DNA from 2 places in the Nonomuraea sp. C10 genome. Region 2 is predicted to be linked to the other one. Evidence: riboswitches for the same ligand, from Rfam matches in the RefSeq annotation. Region 2 holds a riboswitch; the other holds the start of a gene.
The links. Region 2 has a riboswitch for cyclic di-AMP ahead of FR742_RS20595 (CHAP domain-containing protein). Riboswitches for the same ligand answer to the same signal wherever they lie in the genome.
Positions count from the first base shown of each region.

Region 1: it holds a riboswitch for cyclic di-AMP, as region 2 does, so the genes downstream of both, FR742_RS16880 (D-alanyl-D-alanine carboxypeptidase family protein) here and FR742_RS20595 (CHAP domain-containing protein) in region 2, are expected to answer to the same signal.

Region 1 covers NZ_VPFF01000001.1:3,688,778-3,697,173, reverse strand. The annotation lists gene FR742_RS16900 (chlorophyllase/cutinase-like alpha/beta fold protein) at 28-972, opposite strand; gene FR742_RS16895 (TetR/AcrR family transcriptional regulator) at 1,118-1,702, shown strand; gene FR742_RS16890 (family 43 glycosylhydrolase) at 1,715-2,380, opposite strand; gene FR742_RS45225 (family 43 glycosylhydrolase) at 2,377-2,769, opposite strand; gene FR742_RS16885 (hypothetical protein) at 2,990-3,430, shown strand; cyclic di-AMP (ydaO/yuaA leader) riboswitch at 3,539-3,672, shown strand; gene FR742_RS16880 (D-alanyl-D-alanine carboxypeptidase family protein) at 3,685-4,569, shown strand; gene FR742_RS16875 (DoxX family protein) at 4,675-5,049, shown strand; gene FR742_RS16870 (LacI family DNA-binding transcriptional regulator) at 5,071-6,075, opposite strand; gene FR742_RS16865 (VOC family protein) at 6,148-6,534, opposite strand; gene FR742_RS16860 (RidA family protein) at 6,578-6,964, opposite strand; gene FR742_RS16855 (LysR family transcriptional regulator) at 7,037-7,924, shown strand; gene FR742_RS16850 (hypothetical protein) at 7,933-8,396, opposite strand, start outside.
Region 2 covers NZ_VPFF01000001.1:4,477,771-4,486,166, forward strand. The annotation lists gene FR742_RS20575 (DUF6716 putative glycosyltransferase) at 1-582, opposite strand, end outside; gene FR742_RS20580 (hypothetical protein) at 585-1,538, opposite strand; gene FR742_RS20585 (aldo/keto reductase) at 1,636-2,451, shown strand; gene FR742_RS20590 (Gfo/Idh/MocA family protein) at 2,500-3,456, shown strand; cyclic di-AMP (ydaO/yuaA leader) riboswitch at 3,571-3,708, shown strand; gene FR742_RS20595 (CHAP domain-containing protein) at 3,722-4,420, shown strand; gene FR742_RS20600 (YciI family protein) at 4,514-4,945, shown strand; gene FR742_RS20605 (RNA polymerase sigma factor) at 5,129-6,373, shown strand; gene FR742_RS20610 (ABC transporter substrate-binding protein) at 6,644-7,972, shown strand; gene FR742_RS20615 (carbohydrate ABC transporter permease) at 8,042-8,396, shown strand, end outside.

The DNA.
Region 1 (8,396 bases), 790 kb from region 2:
TGACGAGGAGGGCCGGCGGGCGGGGCTTCAGTCGGAGTCGACGCGACCCAGCGGGTCGGCGCTCTCCAGCAACGCCGCGCGCGCCGCCGCCCAGCCGGAATACTCCGGGTCGAGCGCGCTGCGCAGGTAGGCCGTGGTGAGCCGCTGGATCAGGGCGACCCGTTCGGGGTTCTCGTCCGTCGTCTCCGTGACGTCGCGGCCGACGATGCCGCCGAGCCCGTGCTCGGCCCCGAACAGCGTGAGCAGGCTCTTGCCGCCCGGGCTCAAGGTGTACGGGTCGGTGAACCAGTCCGGCCCCCGGACGCTCAGATGGGACTGGTCCCGGTCGCCCGCGACCACGAGGGCCGGTGTGGTCATGTGGCTGAAGTCCGGGTTCATGAAGGGCATGTGCTCGGCGGCGAACGGCGTCAGGTCGGCGCCGCCCCGGCCGGGCGCGGCGAGCAGCACACCCGCCTTGACCCTGGGGTCGGACAGGTCCTGCCCCGGCCCGCCTTCGGGGTCGACGATCCGCGCACCCAGCAGCATGCTCGCCGTCTGGGCGCCCCAGGAGTGCCCGGCCACGGCGACGCGGCTCCGGTCCAGACGCCCGCTCAGGCCGGGGACGGCGGCTTCGACCAGGTCGAGGTGGTCGAGTACGCGCTTCAGGTCCTCGACCCGGAACCGCCAGATCAGCGGTGTACGGGGATCGTCGGGCGGAAGGTTCAGCGTCCTGGAGTCGAGATGGGTGGGCTGGACCACCGCGAAGCCGTGGGCGGCCCAGAAGCCGGCCAGCGGGTCGTACCCGTCCATCGACCAGCCGAAGCCGTGCGAGAAGACGATGATCGGCAGGTCGCGCCCGGCGGCGGGCGCGGACACGCGCACCTGGAGGTCCTCACCCCGGCCGGGGGCCGGCAGCACCACCGGCCGCGCCGAGAGGACCGGGATGGGCGCGCCCTGGGCCGCGTGTGCGGGCGCGATGACTGATCGGCTCATAGGAAGGTCTTCCTCGTTCGTGGGTGAAGTGGCCGGCGTGGTTGGCCGGCGGGCGCCCGCTCTGGCATCATGAAGAAAACGGGACAGCGTCCCGTTTGACGATACGGGACACTGTCCCGTTTAGCAACACCGGAGGGACGGCGCGATGAACGACGGCGAGCGGGGCGCGGGGCGCGCGGCCCGGCCCAAACGGGCGGACGCCCGGCGCAACGAGAAGAACCTGCTCGACGCCGCCGGAGAAGTCTTCGTCACGTCGGGCGTCGACGCGCCGATACGCGACATCGCGGCCAAGGCGGGCGTCGGCACGGCCACGATCTACCGTCACTTCCCGACGCGGGCGGACCTGATCATCGCCGTCTACCGGCACCAGGTCGAAGCCTGCGCCGAGGCCGGTCCGGCCCTGCTGGCGACCAGTGCCACGCCGTACGCCGCCCTGGAGCGCTGGATCAACCTCTTCGTGGACTTCCTGGTCACCAAGCACGGGCTCGCCGCCGTCCTGCAGTCCGACAACGCCGGCTTCGACGCCCTGCACGCCTACTTCCTCGACCGGCTCGTGCCCGTGTGCGCCCGGTTGCTCGAAGCGGCGGCCGCCGCCGGCGAGATCCGCCCCGGCCAGGACGCCCTCGAACTCATGCGGGGCATCGGGAACCTCTGCGTCGGCGCCGGCGATCCCCGCTACGACGCCCGCCGCATGGCCGGGCTCCTCGTCGCGGGGCTGCGCCTCGGCTAGGGCCTCTCCTGGTCAGGAGACGGTCCACTGCTGGGCGGTGTTGCCGTTGCAGGTCCACTGGCGGACCTCCGCGCCCAGCGTGGTCACCCAGTTGTAGTCGTCCAGGCAGAGGCCGCTGTGCCGGTTGCGGATCCGCGCCGTGGCAGGGGTGGGCTCGCCCGAGGGGCCGGGGATCACGGTCGAGGTCGAGACGGGGACGCCGAGGTTGGGCGTGCCGTCGGCGTTCCAGGAGATCTTCTGCACCCGGGTGGTGCGGGTGGTGCCGCAGCCCTGGCTCGACGAGGAGTTGGCGTGGTAGGCGATCCAGGTCTCGGTGCCGTCGGGCGAGGTGAAGAAGGAGTGGTGGCCGGGGCCGTAGACGCCGTTCGCGTCGTTGCGCTGGAAGATCGGGCTGGCGAACTTGGTCCAGGACGCGGCCGACAGCGGGTCACCGCCGCGGTACTCCAGCATGCCGAGCTTGTAGTTGGGGCCGTTGCAGTGGCTGGCCGAGTAGGTCAGGAAGGTGCGGCCGCCCCGCTGCAGCGCGAAGGAGCCCTCGTTGACGGCGCCGTTCTGACGCTCCCAGTCCAGGGTCGGGGCCGAGATCCGCCTGCCGAACGCGCTCGCCGTCCACGGGTTCGACATCGGCGCGATGAACAGCGACTGCAGGCCGTCGGACGCGAACGCCGAGAACGTCATGTAGAGGTTGCCGTCGAGGGGGGCAGGCTGCCCTGCTCCACCGAGTAGTACAGGTACCAGCGGCTGCCGACCATCTCCAGGTGCGGCGCCCACATCGTGTTGCCGCCGGTCCGTACGACGACCTGCTCGGGCGCGCTGCGCAGCCCGGCGATCGTCGCCGAGCGGCGCATGACCACGTCGGAGTTCCACGTCGTGGCGACGTAGTAGTAGAAGCCGTTGTGGAAGACCAGCGTCGGGTCGGCGCTGTTGGGCGTCGGGACGACGGGGTTGGTGAAGGACGGGCCGGGCGCCGCCTGGGCGCGGCCGGTCGTGAACAGGGCTGACAGGACGATCGTGACGACGGCGAGCGTCAGGATCCGGCGCGCCGTGCCCGGCAGGGAAGCCAACACGAGGACTCCTTGGGGGGTGGGGTCGACCGGTTGTGTTAGCGCTAACACAACTGGTTGCTTCGTCGTGCTCACTTGCTGGTGGAGAGACGTGTGCCAAGTGTTAACGCCAACACCCCAACCGTCAAGGGCGCCTCCGCCGCTGGCTGGGAGGTGGGACAACCTTCAGAGTGCCTGAAGCTTCCGCTAAGCTTCAGTAACCCTGAAGGTTGGAGGATCGAACGTGAGGGATCACGTCCTGCTGTCCGTGCACGTCCTGGCGGCCATCGTGTTCGTCGGGGGCTCGGCCGTGGCCGCGAGCCTGTTTCCCCGCTACGCCCCCGTGGCGGGCCCACCGGGCGAGGGCGAGCGCAGCCCGTCCGTGGCCGCCGCGCTGCACCGCATCACCCGCGGCTACAGCCTGTTCGGTCTGGTGGTGCCCGCCGTCGGCATCGTGATGGCGCTCGCGCAGGGCCGGATGGGGGAGCTCTGGATCGTCGCCTCGATGGTGCTGACCGGCGTCGCGGCCGTCCTGCTGGCCACCCAGATCTACCCGCGCCAGCGGGACGCGCTGCGCGACCCGGACGACGGGAGCCGGCTGCGCGCGCTGTCCATGCTCGCCGGCTTCTACAACCTGGTCTGGGCGGCCGTGGTCGTGCTGATGGTCGTCCGGCCGGGAGCGTGACCGGCGATAGCGCCGGTCAAATCCGAATTGTGGTGAGTTGCGGCGTTTGTCAGATTGCATTACGTTGAGGCTTCATTTGCCCAGACCGTGCGTGCCCCACCCCCGGGGAGCGCACGGCCGCCGAATCCGTTCGCGGAGCCGGGGACCCATTCCCCTTGGGGTGAATCGGCGCACCACGCGCCGTAGGGCACTTCCACGCCCGAACCCGTCAGCTAACCCGGTAGGCGGCATGGAAGCTAGGAGCAAGCCCCCAGATGAACGTCACCCACCGGTTCGGCGGAGCGCTGATCGGCCTCGCCGTCGCCGCCGCGGCGCTGACCGCCGGCAGCACCGCCGCCCACGCCGCCCCGCCGGTCGCCACCCCCGTCGACGCCGCGCACGCCCCCGCCGTCCTGGCCACGGCCGCCCACCTGGTCGACGCCACCACCGGCCAGGTCCACTTCAGCAAGGAGGCCGACCTGCGCAGGCCGGTCGCCAGCCTCACCAAGATGATGACCGCGTACGTGGTGCTCCAGCGGGCCGAGCCCACCGACAAGGTCGAGGTCACCACCGCCGACGTCGGCTACGCCGCCAGGGGCGGCGCCGCGGTCGCCCACCTGCGCGCCGGCGACACGCTGACCGTCGAGGACATGCTGCACGCGCTCATGCTGCCCTCCGGCGCCGACGCCGCGCACGCGCTCGCGCGCACGTACGGGCCGGGCGTCGAGGAGTTCGTGGCCGCGATGAACGCCACCGCCCGGCAACTCGGCATGAACGACACGCTGTACGTCAACGCGGACGGCATGCCCTACGGCGGCGGCGGCCACTCCACCGCCCGCGACCAGGTCCGCCTGGCCCAGAAGGTGCTGGAGAACCCGACCCTGGAGAAGGTCACCTCGACCCAGTACCACACCGTCCCCGCGACCTCCGAGCGCCGTTCGTACTCGTGGCGCAACACCAACCGCCTGCTCGGCACCTCCGGCGCGCTCGGCGTCAAGACCGGCTACACCCGCGCCGCCGGTTACACGCTCGCCTTCGCCGCCGATCGGGGCGGCAGCCGGCTCGTCGGCGTCCTCCTCGGCGAGACCAGCTCCAGCCGCCGCTTCCAGACCGCCGAGGCCCTGCTCGGCTGGGCCGGCGCCGCGGCCGCACAGCGATAGCGGTCTCCGTGCGAGCGGCCCGGCCAGGGCCGCTCGTACGGACGGACCGCCGCACCCTCTAAGGTCCTGTTGACCATTTCAAGCCGCGTGAGAACGGGACCCCCCATGAACCTCGCACTGTGGATCGTCGCGGGCCTGCTGGCCGCCGTGTTCGGTGTGGCCGGGCTGATGAAGCTGGCGCAGCCCAAGGAGAGGCTCGCGGCCGCCGGCCTGGCCTGGACGGAGGACTTCTCCGTCGGCGCGGTCAAGGCCATCGGCGGGCTGGAGGTGCTGGCCGCGCTCGGGCTGATCCTGCCGGCGACGTTCGGCGTCGTCCCGATCCTCACCCCGCTGGCGGCGGCCGGGCTGGTCATCGTCATGATCGGCGCCGCGGTCACGCACGGCCGGCGCGGGGAGCATCCGGCGATCGCCGTCAACGTGGTGCTGCTCGTCCTGGCCGCGTTCGTGGCCTGGGGCCGCTTCGGCCCCCATGCCTTCTGACGTGACAGCTCGGCCCGGGATTCACGGGTGCGCCGTCGAGACCCGCTCCACCAGGTCAGGCTGGAAGACCACGTGACGGTGCTCGTGGCCGCCGGGGCTGTTGGCCTCCTCCAGCAGCATCAGCGCCGCGGTGCGGCCCAGCTGCTCGCGCGGCTGGCGGATCGACGACAGCGGCACGGCCGCCGCCGCGGCGAAGTCGATGTCGTCGTACCCGAGAATCGCCACGTCGGCGGGGACCCGCAGGCCGCGCTGGGTGAGCTCCTGCAGCACGCCCATCGCCACCAGGTCGTTCGCGCAGAACACGGCGGTGGGCCGCTCCTCGCGGGCCAGGCCGGCCAGCTCCTTGCCGGCCTGGCGGCCGGTGGCGACGGTGAGGTCCGGCAGCGGGATCACGGTCAGCTCGCTGTCCGGGCCCAGCACGCCGGCCAGGCCGTGGTGGCGGTCCTCCACCTGGCGGACGGGGAACGGCCCGCCGGCGAAGGCGATCCGCCGGTGACCCCGGTCGAGCAGGTGACGCCCGGCGAGCCGGCCGCCGAGCACGTCGTCCACCGAGACGGCGCACCCGTAGGAGTGGCGCGACGAGCTGTCGAACGTCACCACAGGGATGCCCCGGGAGATCAGCCCGCCCAGCCGCTCCCGCTGGCCCGAGGCGTTGACCGGGGTGATCAGCACGCCCAGCGGGCGCTCCTCCTCGAACATGCGCAGCAGCCGCGCCTCCCGGGCGGCGTCCTTGCTGCTGTTGACCACCATCACGTTGACGTCGACGTCCTGCGCGGCGGTCTCGACGCCGTTCAGCACGTCGATGAAGAACGGGTTGGTCAGGTCGAGCGCGACCACGGCGATCGTCGTGCTGCGCCCGGCCCGCAGCTGGCGGGCGGAGCCGTTGCGCACGTAGCCGAGCTGGGCCACCGCCGCCTCCACCCGCATGCGGGTCTCCCTGGCCACCATCTCGGGCCGGTTGAGCACGTTGCTCACGGTGCCGACGGAAACCCCGGCGAGTCGGGCGACGTCTTTGATGCTCGGCATCGTTCCTCGGTCATGAAGTGCGGCGGCGCTTGAACCGTATCAATGCTACGGGCGCCCCCGAGAGACCGCGTCTCAGCGCGGATCGCGCCGCAGCGGATGCTCGGGCGGCACCTCCACCAGCACGATCCGGTGCCCGTCGGGGTCGGCGATCCAGAGCTCGATCAGCCCCCACGGCTCCCGCCTGGCCTCGCGCAGCACGGTGACGCCCGCCCGCCGCAGCCGCTCCTCCTCCCGGCCCACGTCGCGGACCTGCAACCACAGCATCATGCGCTCGCCCGCCGGTCCGCCGGAATGCCCCGACAGTTCGAGGAACCCCTGCCCGAGGAAGAAGACGACGCCGGGATGGTCCGGCGGGCCGAACTCCCGGTAGACGGCCAGGCCGAGCGTCTCGGCGTAGAAACGGCGGCTGCGCTCCAGGTCACCGGGGCGCAGCAGTACGCGGCTGCTCAGCACTTCCATGACCCGGAGCGTTCCCCGCCGGCGCCGGTTCAGGCGCCGCCGGTCAGGACGGACGGCGCGCGTACACCTCGATCTCGATCTTCATGCGCGGGTCGGCGAGCCCGCAGACCAGCATCGTCGCGGCCGGGCGGACCTCGCCGAAACAGCGGCGCAGCGCGGGCCAGCAGGGCTCGAAGTCGGCGCGGTCGGGCAGCAGGTAGCGCACCCTGACCACGTCGCCGAAGCCGCACCCGGCCTCGGCGAGCGCCGACCCGATGTTGCGCAGGCACTGCTCGGCCTGCTCCACCACGTCGCCGGAGATCGTCATGGTGGCGTAGTCGAAGCCGGTCGTCCCGGACACGTGCACCCAGTCACCGTCCACCACGGCGCGGGCGTAGCCGATCTGCTCCTCGAAGACCGAACCGCTGAGGATGGCGCGTCGCTCTGTCATGCGCGGCACGATAGGTGATCGGCGGCGATACGTCGAAGACGCGTGGACTCATGGGCTGATATCTCTGGGCGTATGGACCGTCCCGAGCTTCCGCTGCACCACCTGCACGCGTTCGCCGTGCTCGCCGAGGAACTCCACTTCGGCCACGCGGCCGTCCGCCTCGGCATCGCGCAGCCGCCGCTGAGCCAGCAGATCCGCCGCCTGGAGGAGAGGGTCGGCCACCCGCTCTTCCACCGCGAGCCGGGCCGGATCTCCCTCACCGCCGCGGGCCGGGAGCTGCTGCCGGCCGCCCAGCGGGCCCTCGCCGGCGTCGCGGCCGGGCTCTCCGCCGCGCGGGACGCGGGAAGCGGGCGGACCGGCCGGCTGCGGATCGGGTTCGCCGCCTCACTGGCGCTGACCGTGCTGCCCGGCCTGCTGCGCGCCTTCCTGGAACGGTTCCCCGAGGTGCGGCCCGACATCCGCGAGATGACCACGGCCCCGCAGCTCGCCGCCCTGCACGACGGGACGATCGACGTCGGCCTGCTGCGCGAGCCGCACTCCGGTGAGGCGGAGCTCGGCTTCGCGACGGTGCTGACCGAGCCCTTCGTCGCCGTCCTGCCGTCCGCGCATCCGCTGGCGTCCCTCCGGTCCGTCCCGCTGACGCGGCTGGCGGACTCGCCGTTCGTGCTCCTGCCCCGCGCGGCGGGGCCGGGCCTGTACGACCAGATCACGGACCTGTGCGCCGGCGCGGGCTTCACCCCGCGGATCGGCCGGCACGCGGTGGAATGGCTGACGGTGTGCGCCCTGGTGGAGGCCGGGCTGGGCGTGTCGCTGGCCCCGGCGAGCATCCGGCGCGTCCGGCTCGCCGGGGTCGCCTTCCGCGCGATCACGCCCGGCACGGCCCGCACCCGCGTCGCCGCCGCCTGGCGCCGTGACGACCCGAACCCGGTGGTCGCCAACTTCCTGGCGACGCTGCCCTGACGAGGGGGTCACGCGACCTTGGCGGACGGCGCCTTCCACGTGTTGCACGCGCCCGGCTTGCCGGCCTTGTGGCCCTGCCCGGCCCAGTGAGCGCGGTTGGCGGGCTTGCCGTCGTTCTTGGCGAACCTGGCATACGCCTTGGGCTGAGCGGACTTGAGGAAGGCCGGCCAGTCCTTGACGGTGCGGCCCAGGCTCTTCACCGACACGCCCTGGAGGCAGTCGGACTGCAGGCCGTACCGGCGGTTCTGCTCGTTCATCACCTTCTCCGAGCCGTCGTTCCGCAGCGCCCACCAGGCCCGGCCGATGCCGGTCTGGCCGAGGACGACGCCGCTCCAGGTCCGGGTGAGCGAGGAGAGGATCTTGTCGTCCTTCTTCGCCCTGATCCAGTCGTCAGCCAGCCGCACCTTGATGACGGTGCCGCAGACCTCGGAGAAGGACTCGCGCAGGTCCATGCCGCTGGAGCAGGACTGGA
Region 2 (8,396 bases):
GGCCAGCTCGGCCAGCGCGAGCAGGATCCGCTCGCGGTCCTCGCGCGCCTTCGGCACCTTGGCCTGGGTGGCGAAGACCACCCGGTCGCCGCCGGACCGCTCCTGCCGGGGCCGCAGGAACGGCAGCCTGGCCAGGCCGACCGCCCCTCCCCCGCCGAGCCGGGCCGCGATGGCCGCGAACTCGGCCACCTCGCGCTCGCTGTGCACCACGAACAGGTCGCAGCCGCTGCGGAACAGCCACGCCTTCTCCGTCGCGGGCACCGAGATGCCGGGCAGCCCGGTGGCGAACACCGGCCGCGGGCGCAGCCCGTCCAGCACGCCGGACACCAGCACGTCCACGACCGGACCCGTGCAGGACACCAGGATCACGTCGGGCCTGGACCGTTCCGCCAGGCGGCGCAGCGCGCGGGCGCTCAGCACCGGCGGCGCGGGCCGGTCCCCCACGGCGGCGGCGATCTGCTCGGCCGACGGCGCGATCGGGGTGCGCACCACCACCAGTTCGGTGTCACAGCCGTCCGGCAGGTCCTGGAGCAGGCAGGCCGCCCACTTCAGGTACGAGTCGGAGTCGGCCACCGCCAGCACTCTCAACCGGTCACTCCTGTCACTCCTGTCAGATGCGAGCGCAGCGCGGGGGCCGCCCTGCTCGTCCACCAGTCGTCGGGCACGTCCACCGGCTCCACCGCCACTCCGCGCGGGCCGAGCAGCACCCGCAGCGAGGAGATCGCGGTCGACGGCAGGCTGACCACCCGCTGGCCCGGGTCGAGGCCGCGCAGCGTCAGCTCGGCGGGCGCGCCGCCGTCGTGCACGGTGATGCCGGGCCGCTCGCGGATGACCGCGACGTCGACCGGGTCCTCCCGCCGGTGCGGGTAGTACGCGAGCGGCTCCTCGGCCGCCAGGTCGGTCAGCCAGCGCAGGTAGCGCTCGCGGTGCACCAGCCCGTTGCGCACCAGCGAGGTGCCGAGCACGACCGTCCGCTCGGCGGGCCCCGGCTCGCTGGGCGGCTGGCCGCGCAGCCATGCGAACTCGTGCCGTACCAGGTCGACGCCCGCCCGGCGGACCGCCTCCGCCAGGTGTGGCGGGACGGGCAGCGCGGTGAAGACCGTGACCCCGCCCGCGCGCAGCCTGATCGCGGCGGCCAGCCCGAGCGCCGCGCGCAGCGCGCCCGGCTGGGCGCGGGCCCGCAGCAGCGGCCGGTACGGTTTCGCGGCGAGCAGTTCCAGCAGCCGGATCGTGGCCATGCCGTCGTCCACCACGACGACCCTGCCGGGGAAGGCGGCGAGCCAGCGCAGCTGCACCCGGCCGGAGAAGGCGTCGCCGACGGCGGCCGGCCGGCGCGGCATGCGCTCGCTCGGCTCGGCCAGCTCCAGCCCGGCGGGCAGGTCGAGGCCGCGCAGCTCGCGCCCGGTCGCCTTGAGGGCGCGCAGCCGCGCCCGCGGCACCACGATGGTGGCCGGGCCGAGCAGCCCCGCGTGATGGGCCTCGACGGCGCACAGCATCTGGAGCGGGGATTCCACCCAGGCCGACGCCTGTTTGACCACGTTTGCTCTCCCAGCCAGGTGATGGCCCGTTCACGACCGCTTCAAGCTAGCCCGGGCGGCTTAAGCCGTGCGGAACGAGACGTGAACAATGGGAAGTATGAACTCGCTACGGCTTTACAGAGAAGGTGTCGAGATCCCGCAACTCGGCCTCGGCGTCTGGAAGGTGACCGACGACGAGGCGGAGCGGGCCGTGCTGACCGCGCTCGAGGCCGGCTACCGCCACATCGACACGGCCACGCTCTACCGCAACGAGGAGGGCGTCGGCCGGGCCGTGCGCGCCTCCGGCATCCCGCGCGAGAAGCTCTTCGTCACCACCAAGCTGTGGAACTCCGACCACGACCGGGTGGAGCGGGCCTTCGACGAGAGCCTGGCCAGGCTCGGCCTCGACCACGTCGACCTCTACCTGATCCACTGGCCGGCGCCGAAGCAGAACAAGTACGTCCAGGCCTGGCGCGGCCTGGAGAAGATCTACCGGGACGGCCGGGCCAGGGCCATCGGCGTGTCCAACTTCACGGTCGGCACGCTCACCCGGCTCATGGACGAGACCGACATCGTCCCCTGCATCAACCAGATCGAGCTGCACCCGTACTTCCAGCAGCACGAGATGCGCGAGTTCCACGACAAGAACGGGATCCTCACCGAGGCGTGGAGCCCGCTCGGCTCCGGCCGGGGCCTGCTGGAGGACCCGGCGCTGGCGGTGCTGTCGGACAAGCACAACCGCACGCCCGCGCAGATCGTGCTGCGCTGGCACATCCAGATCGGCAACGTGGTGATCCCGAAGTCGGTCACCCCGTCGCGGATCAAGGAGAACATCGACGTGTTCGACTTCATCCTGGACCGCGAGGACATGGCCGCGATCGGGGCGATGAACGCCGGCCGCCGCCTGGGGCTCGACCCCGAGACCAGCGGGTGAATTCGCCTCACATATCGCTTTCGCGGATGAATCTGTACGATCTTCCGCGTGCGTGACTTATCGTGGGGCATCGCGGCGACCGGCGGCATCGCCAGGACAGTGGGCGCCGTCATCGCCGCCGAGCCGGGGATGAGGGTGGCCGCGGTCGGCTCCCGCGACCTGGGCCGGGCCAAGGCGCTGGCCGCGACGCTGGGCGCCGAGTCCGCCCACGGCTCCTACGCCGAGCTGTGCGCCGATCCGGCCGTGGACGCCGTCTACGTCGCCACCCCGCACGCCCAGCACCTGGAGGTGGCCGAGGCGGCCATCGCGGCGGGCAAGGCCGTGCTGTGCGAGAAGCCGCTCGCCGCCACCACGGCCGACGCCGAACGGATGGTCCGGCTGGCCCGCGAGGCCGGGATCTTCCTCATGGAAGCGATGTGGATGCGGTTCAACCCGCTGATCCGCATGCTCGCCGGCGACGGGCGTTTCGGCGAGATCCGCTCGGTGCGCGCCTCGTTCGGCTTCGCGCACCCGTACGATCCCGCGCACCGGCTCTGGGCGCCGGAGCTGGGCGGCGGCGCCCTGCTCGACCTGGGAATCTACCCCATGGGGCTGGCCCAGTTGTTCCTCGGACTGCCGGAGAGCACGCACCTCACCGGGTCGCTGTCCCCGGGCGGCGTGGACGCCGAGGCGGGCGGGCTGATGAGCTATCCGGGCGGCAGGCGGGCGCTGGTGGAGTGCTCGCTGCTCGGCGCCTACTCCAACGACGCCACCGTCGTCGGCACCGGGATGCGGGCCGACATCGACGCCCCGTTCTGGGCTCCGCGGCGGGTCGTGCTCAGCGGGCCGGGGATGGAGCCGGAGGAGCACGTGCTCGACGATCCGGCGGACAACGGGTACGCGGGCGAGCTGCGCGAGGTCCGCGACTGCCTGGCGCGAGGTCGTACCGAGAGCGAGATCATGCCGCTTGACGAGAGCCTTGCCATCATGCGGGTTCTGGCGGAGGCGCGGGCGCAGATCCGCTAGCCGCGGCTTTGAAGACTTGCCAGTTTCTTGCCAGATGCGTTACTTTACTCCGCATTCACGGCATACGTCCGGTTTGTCCGGTCGTGTCCGAGAACACCGTCGTATCGCAGGATCGTCCTGCGACCGCTGAATCCGCCTTGCGCGGAACCGGGGACCCACTTCTTCCGGGGTGAATCGGCGCCTCGCGCGCCGTAGGGCAGCTTCCACGCCCGAACCCGTCAGCTAACCCGGTAAGCGGCATGGAAGCAAGGAGTACATCCCCTCGATGGTCATGCATCGCCTCCCCCGTGCCACCCAACCGCATTACGTCCGCGCCGCCCTCGGCGCCACCTTCGTCGCCTGCTTCATGGGCTCCGCCCTCCCCGCCCACGCCGACCCGGTCAACGGAGACGATCTCTCGCTGACGGCCCAGGCGGAGACCGGCCAGACCGCCTCCCAGGAGGCGAAGCCCGCCGAGAAGGACAAGATCGACGTCACCGCGGCCCAGGTGCTCGCCCTGGCCAGGGAGCAGATCGGCATCAGGGAGAACGCGCGGGGCGGCGGCACGAAGTTCCAGGAGTGGTACGCGAACTCGCAGCGCGCCCAGGAGACCATCGCCCGTGACGGCGGCCACCCCGCCGCCTACCTGAACGCCCCCTGGTGCGCGATGTTCGTCTCCTGGGTCGGCGAGCAGACCGGCGCCCGCGCGCAGGTGGGCTGGGACGCCTACACGGTGACGCACGCGCGGTGGTTCCAGAACAACGGCCGCTGGGGCACCCTGGCCAAGCCGGGCGCCGTGGTCTTCTTCGCCTGGAACGGCAGCAAGAGCCTCGGCTCCATCCAGCACGTCGGCTTCGTGGTCAAGGACAACCGCGACGGGACGATCTCCACGATCGAGGGCAACACCGGCAACGGGCTCGTCGAGGAGCGCATCCGTCCCAAGTCTCAGGTCGTCGGCTACGGCTACCCCGAGTACGCCGCCTGATTGTCCGGAAGAATCCCTGAGGTGTCGATGCGGGCGCCGCTCGTTCGACGCGTCGGCGAGACCGGGATTCGAAGGAGAAGCACCGTGAAGTTCATGATCATCGGAAAGGGCAGCGCCGAGACCGAGGCGGGCGTCATGCCGAGCCGGCAGCTCGTCGACGACATGATGGCCTACAACGAGTCGCTGGCCAAGGCCGGTGTCCTGCTGGCGGCGGAGGGGCTGGCCCCCAGCTCCCGCGCCGCCCGCATCGCCTACGGACCCGGCAAGCCCAAGGTCATCGACGGGCCCTTCGCGGAGACCAAGGAGATCATCGCCGGCTTCTGGCTGATCCAGGTCAAGTCCCGCGAAGAGGCCGTCGAATGGGCCCTGCGCGTCCCCGTCCCCGAGGGCGGCGAGGGCGTCGGCCTGGAGCTCTGGGAGGTCTTCGACGCGGCCGACATGCCGGAGACCTCCCTCACCCCGGAGACCGCCGAGCGCGACAAAGCCCTCCGCGAGTCCCTGGAGACCAACCCCCCGAACGCCTGACGGCAGCCCCCAGGGCGACCCCCAGACGCCTGCCGAGAACGCGCCACCCACACCCAGGCGTGCGTGCCGCCCTCAACCAGGGCGGCACGCCCGCCGTGGACGACCGTCCGCCGCGGTTTCTCGCTTCCTGCGCTGAGGTGAGCGCCGGGCATGTCCCGGACGGGGTGACCATACGATGGGCCCGTGACAGCTTCGGAGACGCATGGGGCCATCGAGGCCGTGTGGCGGATCGAGGCGGCGCGGCTGATCGCCGGGCTGGCCCGGCTGGTGCGCGACGTCGGCCTGGCCGAGGAGCTGGCACAGGACGCGCTGGTCGCGGCGCTGGAGCAGTGGCCCCGCGAGGGCGTGCCACGCAATCCGGGCGCCTGGCTGATGACCGTGGCCAAGCGCCGGGGCGTCGACCTGATCCGCCGCCGGGAACGCTACGAGCGCAAGCTCGCCGAGATCGGCCGCGCCCTGGAGGACGACCCCGGACAGGAGCCGCCCGGCCCCGAGGAGATCGAGGACGACCTGCTGCGGCTGGTGTTCACCGCGTGCCATCCGGTGCTGTCCACCGAGGCCCGGGTCGCGCTGACGCTGCGGGTGCTGGGCGGCCTGTCCACCGACGAGATCGCGCGCGCGTTCCTGACGCCCGAGCCGACGGTGGCGCAGCGGATCGTCCGCGCGAAGCGGACCCTGGCCACGCGGAAGGTGCCGTTCGAGGTCCCCGCGGGCGAGGAGCTGGCCGGACGGCTGTCGTCCGTGCTGGAGGTCATCTACCTGATCTTCAACGAGGGCTACTCGGCCACCGCCGGCGACGACTGGATGCGGCCCGGCCTCTGCGAGGACGCGCTGCGCCTGGGCCGGGTGCTGGCCGGGCTGATGCCGAAGGAGCCCGAGGTGTTCGGCCTGGTGGCGCTCATGGAGATCCAGGCGTCCCGCTCGGCCGCCAGGCTGGGCCCGTCCGGCGAGCCGATCCTGCTGCTGGAGCAGAACCGCGCCCGGTGGGACCGGCTGCTCATCCGCCGCGGCCTGGCCGCGCTGGAGCGGGCCGAGGAGCTGACAGACACCATGGGCCCGTACACGCTCCAGGCCGCCATCGCGGCCTGCCACGCCCGCGCGTTCACGCCCGGGGAGACCGACTGGGTCCGCATCGCCGACCTGTACGCGCGGCTCGCGGCCCTGTCGGGCTCGCCGGTGGTCGAGCTCAACCGCGCGGTGGCCCTGGCCATGGCGTACGGCCCCGAGGTGGGCCTGGAGCTGGTCGACCAGATCGCCGGCGAGCCGGCCATGCGGGACTACCACCTGCTGCCGGGCGTACGCGGCGACCTGCTGTTCAAACTGGGCCGGCTCGGCGAGGCCCGCGCCGAGTTCGAGCGCGCGGCCGCGCTGACCCGCAACGAGCGCGAACGCGTTCTCATGGAGGCGCGGGCCGCGGCCTGCCGGTGAGACGCCTCTGGTTCTGGTGCGCTTTTGTGCCGGTGTGCGGGAGAAACGGTGCCCGTGGGATGGGAGCGCTCCCAAGTAGCGCTTTGGGCGATATATCCCCGTACGGCTACTTCTAGGGTCACAAAATACCCCAGAGGTAACGGTTGAGTTTCGGGACGTTGACGCCTGGACGCGCTACGGGCACTCTTTGTGGGAGCGCTCCCAAAGACACTCCAATCGCGGGACTGTCGCGATGCACCTCCCAAGATCCACACCCAAGAGGGGTACGGTATGACGAACCACAAGCGCTTTGCAGTAACCGGAGTCCTGGTCACAGCCCTGGCCGCGATGACCGCCGCCTGTGGTGGCGGTGAGGCTCCGGCCCCCTCAGCCGATGCGAGCACGCCGGCGGAGCCCGTCACCATCAACGTGCACACCTTCGGCGGCGGCGAGAACTTCGGCTACGACGAGGCCGTGAAGAAGTGGAACGCCGAGCACCCGAACATCCAGGTCAAGTACTCGAACCTGACCGACAGGTTCGAAGACGTCTATCTGCCGCAGCTGCTCCAGCGCCTGCAGGCGGGCAGCGGCGCCGGCGACATCGTCGGCATCGACGAAGGCGCGATGGGCCTGATGGCCGCCCGCCCGCAGTTCTTCACCGACCTGGGCGAGTACGGCCTGCAGGACCGCAAGGCCGACTTCCCCGCGGCCAAGTGGGAGACGGGCGTCAACGCCGAGGGCAAGCTGTTCGCGCTGGGCACCGACATCGGCGGCATGACCATGTGCTACCGCAAGGACCTGTTCGAGAAGGCCGGGCTGCCTACCGACCGTGAGGAGGTCGCCAAGCTCTGGCCGACCTGGGACGCCTACCTCGAGGCCGGCAAGAAGTTCTCGGCCGCCGACACCGGCGCGAAGTGGATGGACGGCCCGAACACCATCTACAACGTGATCCTGTCGCAGGAGGCGCCGAAGAACGGCAACATCTCGTACTTCGACAAGGAGAACAACCTCGTCCTGGAGACGAACCCGGCCGTCAAGACCTCCTTCGACTGGGTGCAGAAGTTCAGCCAGCAGGGCCTGACGGCCAAGCTCCAGGCGTTCACCCCGCCGTGGAACAAGGCCATCAAGGGCGGCGACTTCGCCACCATGGGCTGCCCGTCGTGGATGCTCGGCGTGATCTCCGGCGCGGCCGGCGAGGAGAACAAGGGCAACTGGGACGTCGCGGCGGTGCCGGGCGGCACGGGCAACTGGGGCGGCTCGTGGCTGGCCGTCCCCAAGCAGACCAAGCACCCGAAGGAAGCCGCCGAGGTGCTCAACTACCTGACGGGCAAGGACGGCCACATCGCGGCCTTCAAGGAGGCGGGCGCCTTCCCGAGCTCCATCCCCGCCCAGCAGGACCCCGAGGTCGCGGGCCTCAAGAACGAGTACTTCAACGACGTGCCGACCGGCGAGATCTTCTCGGCCTCGGTCAAGGACCTGCAGCCGGTCTTCCTGGGTGAGAAGCACGCCCAGGTGAAGACCTCGGTGGAGAAGGTGCTGGAGGGCATGGACCAGGGCGCGGTGGGTTACGACGAGGCCTGGACGAAGTTCGTCGAGGCGGGCGTCAAGGCAGCGGGCTGACGCTCCCACTGGACCGGGTGGCGCCCGCTCCGGGCGGGCGCCACTCCCGATCTGGCTCGAAAGGCTTCCATGACTCTCCAACTCGCGCCGCCGCCCCGGCACGCGTCGCCCAGGCGGGCGAGGCCGAGCAGGCGGGCCGGGCGCTTCGACCTCAGGGGCATGCCCTATCTCCTGGTCTCGCCCTACTTCCTGCTGTTCGCCGTCTTCGGCGTCTTCCCTCTTCTCTACACCCTCTGGCTGTCGCTGCACGACGCCGAGCTGGCCGGCAAGCGGGAGTTCGCCGGCCTCGCGAACTACGCCGAGCTGATCGCCGACGCGGAGTTCTGGAACGCGGTGTTCAACACGGTCGGCATGTTCGTGCTGGCCACCGTGCCGCAGATCATCATGGCCCTGGTGCTGGCCAACGCGCTGAACAAGCGCCTGC